2 regions of the Gluconobacter sp. genome follow, and region 2 is predicted to be linked to the other one. Evidence: riboswitches for the same ligand, from Rfam matches in the RefSeq annotation. Region 2 holds a riboswitch; the other holds the start of a gene.
What was found. A riboswitch is a leader RNA that binds a small molecule or an ion and turns the genes downstream of it on or off. The one in region 2 is predicted to bind cobalamin.

Region 1 (4,422 bases), on a different contig from region 2:
GTCTTCTCGTTGCTTGAAAGAACGGATTTCGTTGTCGGCGGGTCTCTTGCAATGGCTGGATCAGCACGTTTCGGAACAGGAGCTTTCTGCCGACGATCTGGGGCGTTCAGGCTTTCTGGACGATCAGATGCGGACTTTTCTGGAAAGTCATTGCGCGCGCCAGGGGATCATCCCACTAGCGCAGTCCCAGAAAGCGGGGCTTCCGTCCTGGCTTTCAGATCTGACGTTGATGGCTGCCGCCCAGCGCCGTTTCGACAAGACGCCTCTTAGTTCGGTGGCAAAGCGGGCGCTTTCGCTGCTGGAAATCGAGCTCAAGCAGTGGCGGAGCAGAACGACCAGAATAAAGCGTCGTGCCCGGTTATTTCAGCTGGCGGAAGCAGGAAATCTTACGAAATTTCTTGATAACGTCACGGACCCTGCGGGTTTGAAGCATGATCGCAAACTGGCTCGGCAGGCTGAAGCAGAGATTGCCCATCTTGAGAAAGTTCTCGAGGAGGAGCCCGCCCGCAAAGCTGTCCATGAAAAACAGGCCCGTAATGCTGGAGAGTTCTTTTCACTCTTGATCGGGATTGCTGTCGCCATGGCCAGCATCTGGCTGGAGTTTTGTGAATGACGCGCCAGTCAGGGCGTTTGCGCGTGCCAGAGGCCAGTTTCAAATGGTGGCACGGCCTCATCCTTGGCCTGCTTCTGGCCTATGTGCCGGGCAGTCTGCTTGTGGGTGGTGTCCTGCTGCTGCCTCTGATCGTGCTTCGATTTATCGATCCTGATGCTGATCGGCAGCGGATCATGATCGTTCTGTTTTATTTGGGGGCTGTCATGGTTCATCCCCTGAGGGAAGCATGGTTGTCGCATGGGGATTGGGATGCCTGTACCCAGCAAATTATGCAGCCAATGCTTCTTGTCATGGACTGGATGGCCGTTGGTGTGGCGTGGCTTGTCGCGGAAGCGTCTGCCATTGGTGCCAGGCTTTGGTATGCGGATTACGTTCGCAGGGAGCGCAGGAGCATCGAAAAGAAGATCGACGCCCTGCGAGAGGAATGGCTGACTTCAGACAGTGAGAGGCAGGCCTGAAGAGGCCTGTTTCTTCAATTTTCCGGAGTTTCTTCTTCTGAGGGGCTCTCGACAAGCCGGGAGGCAAGATCTCCCGTAGCGCCACCCACAAGACCGCGCGCATAATCCTGAGCTGAGAACGGGCGCAGGTCCTCGGCCTGTTCGCCGACACCGACCATGTGCACGGGCAGTTTGAACTGTTCTGCAAGTGCGACCACAATTCCACCGCGGGCAGAACCGTCCAGTTTGGTCACGATCAGGCCTGTGACGTTCACCAGCTCACGGAACACCCGTACCTGCTCAATGGCGTTCTGACCGGTCGTTGCATCCAGCACCAGCAATACGGAATGCGGGGCGGTTGGGTCGAATTTCTGCATGACGCGGATGATCTTGGCCAGCTCTTCCATGAGCGCGCCCTTATTATGCAGGCGGCCGGCGGTATCGATGAAGAGGAGGTCTTTGCCCTCTTCGGTCGCGCGTTTGATACCGTCATAGGCGAGGCCAGCAGCATCAGCTCCGTGTTTTCCCGCGATAACGGGCACATCTGAGCGTTGCCCCCACACCTGAAGCTGTTCGACCGCCGCAGCACGGAAGGTATCTCCCGCCACGAGCATGACGGATTTGCCTTCTTCACTGTAATGGCGGGCCATTTTGCCGATGGTTGTGGTCTTGCCTACACCGTTGACGCCGACCACGAGGACGACATGGGGCTTCTTCTTCGGATCAGGCTCAAACGGGATCGCAACGGGCTCCAGAACCCGTGCAATCTCTTCGGCCAGGGCATCGCGAATTTCGTCACTTGTGACGTCCTTGCCAAAACGGGAGCTTCGAAAGCTCTCGATAACGCGCTCTGCTACGACAGGACCCAGGTCTGCCGCGATCAGTTCGTCTTCGAGTTCTTCAAGAGCGGCATCGTCCAGCTTGCGATGCGTGAATACAGCTCCGAGACGTGAGCTCGAGCGTGAAAGACCCTGTTTGAGTCGTGAGAAAAATCCAGCCATGCACGGGAGTTCGGACAGGTCAGGCCCAACGTCAAGTCTGTAGCGTCGATTTCCTGAGGGCAAACGTGCCTTTGGAGGAGTGTTTCAGACATTGACAGTACGGAAGCGTTTCAGTTTTTGTGTTTCGGTATGGTTCTTCACCCTCGGTTTTGTGGCGTGAAGCTAAGAGGGAAGTCCGGTGTAAGGCCGGCGCTGCCCCCGCAACTGTAAATGGCGAGCCGTCACCCGACTGATGTCACTGGAGTGCCTATGCCTCTGGGAAGACAGGGTGGCTGCGAAGACCCGTGAGCCAGGAGACCTGCCATGCAATTTCAACCACCGGCGGGGTGCCCGGGGCGGCTGTTTGTGGCGTTCCGGAGTCCTCTGTGACAGCCGGATTGCGAACGTGTCTGCCCTGTTCCTGTCATACCGAGCAGGGCTCATATGACTGTACTGTTACCGGAAGAGCGCCTCAGGCAAAGTGCTGTTCCTTTTCAAAAGCGTCGTTGCAACTGGCGACGATCGACTATTTCTGTGTCCGTTGTGATAAGCGGCTTGCTCATGGGCCCTACACTGGCAGTTGCTGCAGAAGGGGCGTCTGATACGGATAAAGTCGAAGCATCCGGACATTTGGAAAAGAAAACCACTTCTGCGGCGCAAAACCATCTGGTGGAGCGCATCAGTGTCATGGCCTCCCGCCGTAATCTTCTGGGACGAGCGGACACGGCGAGTGAAGGATCTTTAACCGCACGTGAAATCCAGCAGCGGCCTGCGTATCGCGTGGGGCAAATTCTGGAGGCTGTTCCCGGACTGGTGGTGACGTCTCATTCCGGGGAGGGAAAGGCCAATCAATTCCTGTTGCGGGGCTTTAATCTGGATCATGGCACGGACTTGGCAACATTTGTTGATGACATGCCGGTCAATGGCGTCAGTAACGCGCATGGTCAGGGCTACACGGATCTGAATTTCCTGATACCCGAAACACTCTCAGGCATTGATTATACCAAAGGGCCATTTCACGCAGATATCGGGGATTTTGGTGTGGCCGGGTCTGATCACATGAAGCTGGCAGATCACATCGCCCGTCAGATTAGCCTGAGTGCCGGAACGCTAGGGGATTATCGGGCTTACATTGGCGGTACGGCCCGATTTTCTAATGGCGATCGTTGGGTCAATGCCTTCAATATTTCTCATTCAGACGGTCCTTGGAAATATCCGGACAATGCCCGGAGCATCCGTGCATTGACGCATTACACCCACGGAACCGCCACCAAAGGCTTTGACCTGACGGGGATGTTTTATCGCGGTCAATGGAGGGCCACAAACGATCAACCGGTGGCGGCCTATAGTGAGGGGCTTATCAGCCGCTATGGCTCTCTGGACCCGACCGATGGCGGCTTTTCGGAGCGCTACAGTTTGTCAGCGCATTATCATCTTGCTGGCGATGACTGGAAATGGGTTACGAGTGCTTTTGCCATTCATGACCGGCTGACGCTCTGGAACAACTTCACGCATTATCTGGATGACCCAGTAAACGGAGATCAGCAGCAGCAGGACGAGACACGAACTACGCTTGGCGGAAGCAGTGTCTATTTCCGACAGGACCATGTGGGCCGTATCCGGACTGATACTCAGGTTGGCGTTCAGGGACGTTACGACTTTCTGTATGTGGATCGGCGCCATACCCACCAGCGTGTCACGCTGCCGGAGTGCCCATCCAGTCTGGAGAGCACGGTGCCTGACCTGTGTAACGGGGATAACATCGATCTTGGAGCTGTCGGTCTTTTTGTCCAGAACACGACGCACTGGTTACCCTGGCTTCGAATGGTTGTTGGTTTACGTGAAGACTATCAGGGCGGTACAGACGAAAATCTTGTTGATGGCAGCCTGACCAGAAAGCATCAGTGGCTGTTTCAACCCAAGGGAAGTCTGGTGTTTGGCCCCTGGAAGAAAACCGAACTCTATCTGAGTGGCGGAAGAGGGTTCCACTCCAACGATTTCCGCTCAGTGTCTGGTTCTTATGCGTCAGACGAATTTGCCAAAGGATCGGTTAAAGTTCCTCTTATGACGTCGGCTGTCAGCGGTGAAATCGGTGTACGGACTACGCCTCTCCGTCATCTGAATGTGCAGGCGGCTGCCTTCATCATCGATTTTGCGTCTGAGCTGAGTTACGACGGCGACGCTGGTGTTACCTCTCCTGGCCCTGCCAGTCGTCGGGAGGGAATTGAGTTTTCCGCACAGTATAATCCGGTTACCTGGCTTGAACTGAATACGGATCTGTCCTTTGCGAAAGCGCGTTATCAGGCGTCAGATCTGGCCAGCTATGGAATTGATGGTCGGTACGTGACGAATGCCCCAAGTTTCGTCTGGTCATTCGGCATCCTTGCAGATC
Region 2 (4,422 bases):
TGAATCCACTCGGCAACATCCGGGTTCTTCAGCGATGCGACATATAGAACATCTGTCGCGACCCCGGACTTTTCCAGTTCATCCGCAAGACCGTCAATAGCAGCTGTATCGGCAGCCAGAAGGTGAGCACGGTAGAAAACAATTGTGGCTCTTAAAGGAAAATCCGCAGTCGTCTGGCGATAAATTCCAGCTGGGGGAAGCGCTGCGGGTTGTCCTGAGACGTCATCTCCGTGTCCGGCAAGATGAGCCATGAGCAAAAGGGCACGATGCACATTCTCAGGACCACCTTCCCTCAAAAACCCCGTGAGTCTGGAATGCTTTTCTGCTTCGATGCTGGACCACTCTTCAAGCCGTGCATCCTGACGGGCATCTCCGGGCAACAGAGCCAAGGGAGTGCTGTTCCTGCCACAAAAATTCTGGAGTTCTTCCGCCCCATAGCGCCAGTAATCCACGCCACCCAGAAGCCGTGCGATGACGCAGCGGGACGATGCTATGGTCTGCTCAACGTATAAATCGACCGACATGGGGTGTCTGAGGCGAGCAAGACTAACCAGTCGCAGCGAAAAACCTGCGCCGGTCGGGGCCTGCTCATTCAAACGGGAATAGGCCCGCTCAAGCGCCAGAAGATCGCTATCCGAGAAGGACAGAAACACGACATCAGCAGGCGCATGACCGAGATCCTCGGCCACGTCCTGATCGTCTATTCCGTGTCGTTCCCGGACAAGCAGATGCATCAGGTCAGTCCGCCAGCAGTGCGGCTTCGATGGCTGCGCGATCCAGGCCTGTCTGGCCAATTACGACGAGACGCCCGTCCCGGCCTGCATCTGCGAGAGGCACATCAAATTCATGACGGAAACGGGTTCCGACACCCTGCACGGCCAATCGCATTTTCTTGCCCTGCACGGCTGCAAAGCCTTTCATACGGAGGATATCGAATTGCCCCGCAACCTCACTCAAGCGCTTGAGTAATGCTTCAGCACTTTTCTGCTCTGGAAGGACCACGACGAAACTCTCGAAGTCATCATGTTCGTGGTCATCTGCGCCATCATGATTGGACGGACGAGCCTGGAGATCGTCTTCGGCACCGGCACCAATCCCCAGCAGAACAGCGGGGTCCAGGCGTCCCTCTACTGCGCGCAGCGTAATAACTTTCCGCGGCACAGCCTCCGTAATGCCCTTTTCAACCGCATCAATCCCGGCTTCGTCCAAAAGATCAGTCTTGTTCAGAACAATCAGATCCGCCGCATTCAACTGATCTTCATAGACTTCAGCCAATGGATTATCATGATCCAGCGAAGGGTCGGCAGCCTGCTGTGCGGCAACGGCTTCCGGATCGTCCGCAAAGCGACCCGCGGCGACAGCAGGTGCGTCCACCAGCGTAATCACACCATCAACGGTCATGCGGGTACGGATCCCGGGCCAACTGAATGCCTTGAGAAGAGGCTTGGGCAGCGCAAGGCCAGATGTCTCGATCACGATGTGCTCTGGCGGATCAGGACGATCGATCAGAGCCTCCATGGTCGGAATGAAGTCGTCTGCAACCGTGCAGCAGAGGCATCCGTTGGTGAGCTCGACGATATCCTCGTCAGCACATCCTTCGATCCCGCAGGACCGTAGAATTTCTCCGTCGATCCCAAGTGAACCGAACTCGTTAACAACGATCGCAATACGGCGTCCGTCAGCCTGCGCGAGAAGATTTCGCAGAAGGGTTGTTTTCCCTGCCCCCAGAAAACCCGTGATGATCGTAACCGGAATCTTGCGACCGGAGCCTGAAACAGTCTGGGACATCATGAAAGTTCCTGTGAAGCAGACAAAGAAGATGGAAGACGGGCGATAACCATATCAGAAAGCGATGCGGGTCGCTTTGACGGCATCACTGTTCCGGTTTTCGATGCTCGGTAAAGCTGAAGGTAAGCCAGCAGGTCAGACAGCTTTTCCGGACCAAGCTCACCTAAAACAAAAGTCCATTTTTCCGGCATGGAAAGCGTGGCAATACAGCCTCGGCTACAGGCTGCCATACATTCAACGGGCTGGACGCTGAAATCGCCTTCAGCAGCCTGGTCAAGCAAGGCATCGTAGAGCTGCCGCCCCTGAACAGGGTCATTCCCAACCGGTAGACTGCGACGACACGTCACACAGACATGGAAAACTGGCGAAACGGATGACTGGCCCGCTTCAGCATAAGGCAGGGTATCTGCCATGGTTTCGTCTCTCTTGCAGCCACAACGGCATAACAAAAGGCGCGATGAAAGGCCTTCGCAATCGCGAAAGTGACACGCACATGATGGCGCGCCCTCACAGTCCGGGCACCCCGCCGGATCATGACACTTGGCTCAGATGGCAGGTCTCCTGACTCACGGCTGAGGCGCCATTAGCACCTCCTCTCCCACCGGGCCTTCCCAGATCGAAATCCAGTGGCTGCCTTTCCTGAAAGAAAGACTGGCAGGACAGAAAACCGTCCACAGTTGCGGGGGCAGTGCCGGGTTTGACCTACTTCTAAGGCCGCACCAGCTTCCCTTTTCATCCTCTTCCCAGAGGAACCATCAAACCCTCTCCTATCTCTGGGATGAAAGCGTGTCAAAGCCCGGGAAATGGGCTCATTTCATTTTCAAAGACAAACCCGCCGCCACAAACAGTACTTCTCCGGCGACTGCGGCGATCTTCTGATGAAGAAGACCCGCTTCATCGCGAAAACGACGAGCCAGGGCATTGTCCGGGACAATTCCGAGCCCTACCTCGTTGCCCACAAGAACGGTCCGGCCTTTCCGTGCTTGCAACGCCTCGAGAAGGTCTTTCGTCGCGGCGTGTATATTACGGTCTTCCAGAATGAGATTTGTCAGCCATAAAGTCAGGCAATCAACCAGGACCGGTGCGCCCTGCTCGACCTGTAAGACACCAGCGATATCAAATGGCTCTTCAACTGTATGCCACCCTTTGTTCCCACGGGTGGTACGGTGCAAATCTATCCTGGCCTGCATTTCCTCATCAAAAGCCCGACCGGTCGCGAGGTAAACCCAAGGGGCCGGAAGACCAGTGATGATTGCCTCAGCGATCCTGCTTTTTCCTGACCTGGCGCCCCCGAGGACCAGTGACACATTCGGCAGTCCTGTTTGAGTGGTGGTCTGTGCCACAATGTCTCCTGCGCCTTCTTCTTGCATGGTCCCTGATAACAGCACAAAAGACCTGTCATGCCATCGCACATCATGCCCTCGTTCTGTCAGCCTCCTTTCGCCAGCATTGCAGAACTTCGCACTGCCTGCCTGTCACTTCCAGACCCCGACCCAAAAGTCGCCGCCCTGATAGCGGAGCGAGACGCAACTCTGACCAAACCTCCCGGCAGCCTCGGGCGGTTGGAAGAGCTATCCATTTGGCTCGGTGAATGGCAGGGCCATCAGAAACCAACGCTAGAGCACGTTCAGATAACGATTTTCGCAGGGAATCATGGTGTGGTCCGCCGGGGCGTATCTCCGTGGCCTTCGGATGTTACGGCCCAGATGGTGTCGAATTTCCAGCGTGGCGGCGCAGCAATCAACCAGCTTGCCCGAAATGCTGGTGCGGACCTTGCTGTTGTTCCCGTCCGAAACCTAACGGCCACGGCAGATTTCACAGCGTTCCCAGCTATGAGCGAAGAGGAGTTCCTTGATGCGGTCTCGGTCGGATACACCGCTGTATCCCCCATGCTGGATCTGTTCTGCCCAGGCGAAATGGGCATCGGCAACACAACCCCTTCCGCCGCACTCTGTGCTGCCCTTCTAGGAGGCACTGGCGCGGACTGGGCAGGACGTGGAACGGGTCTCGATCAGGCGGGCGTTAACCTCAAGGCTTCTGTTATTGATGAGGCCCTGTGTATGCACGCGGCGTCACTTAGCGACCCCTTGGATACCGCACGTTGTCTGGGTGGTTACGAACTGGCCGCCATATTGGGAAGTGTTCTGGCCGCCAGACACCATCGTATCCCGGTTCTGCTTGACGGCTTCGTCTGTACCGCAGCCGTGCTGCCATTGATCAAACTGACTGCCTCAGCACTCGACCACACAAAGCTCTCGCATTGTTCCGCTGAAGCTGGTCACCGCAGGCTGGCAGATGCCCTCAGGCTGAAACCAATACTGGACCTGGGCTTGCGCCTCGGAGAGGGATCTGGGTCTGCGGTTGCCATTCCCGTCCTCAGAGCAGCATTGGCCTGCCACAACGGTATGGCGACGTTCGCAGAGGCTGCGGTTTCCCAATCAGACGTCTCCATTCAATGAGGCTTTGGCGCACCATTCGAGAAGACATCGCCTGTGGTGCAGGCCTGCTGACCCGCCTTCCCTTGGGATGGCTGCGCGTCAGCGGACAGGACTGGTCTCTGGCGCGGTCTGTCTGGTGCTGGCCCCTAATTGGGGCGCTTGTCGGTATTCTCAGCGCATCAATGTTCTTGCTGCT

Region 1: it holds a riboswitch for cobalamin, as region 2 does, so the genes downstream of both, ABF979_RS08620 (TonB-dependent receptor) here and ABF979_RS03485 (DUF1636 family protein) in region 2, are expected to answer to the same signal.

The regions. Positions count from the first base shown of each region.
Region 1 covers NZ_JBDOBO010000018.1:29,414-33,835, forward strand. The annotation lists gene ABF979_RS08605 (protein kinase domain-containing protein) at 1-613, shown strand, start outside; gene ABF979_RS08610 (hypothetical protein) at 610-1,071, shown strand; gene ftsY (signal recognition particle-docking protein FtsY) at 1,086-2,051, opposite strand; cobalamin riboswitch at 2,165-2,372, shown strand; gene ABF979_RS08620 (TonB-dependent receptor) at 2,475-4,422, shown strand, end outside.
Region 2 covers NZ_JBDOBO010000003.1:78,940-83,361, forward strand. The annotation lists gene cobN (cobaltochelatase subunit CobN) at 1-734, opposite strand, end outside; gene cobW (cobalamin biosynthesis protein CobW) at 739-1,791, opposite strand; gene ABF979_RS03485 (DUF1636 family protein) at 1,788-2,201, opposite strand; cobalamin riboswitch at 2,322-2,560, opposite strand; gene cobU (bifunctional adenosylcobinamide kinase/adenosylcobinamide-phosphate guanylyltransferase) at 2,598-3,158, opposite strand; gene cobT (nicotinate-nucleotide--dimethylbenzimidazole phosphoribosyltransferase) at 3,189-4,247, shown strand; gene cobS (adenosylcobinamide-GDP ribazoletransferase) at 4,244-4,422, shown strand, end outside.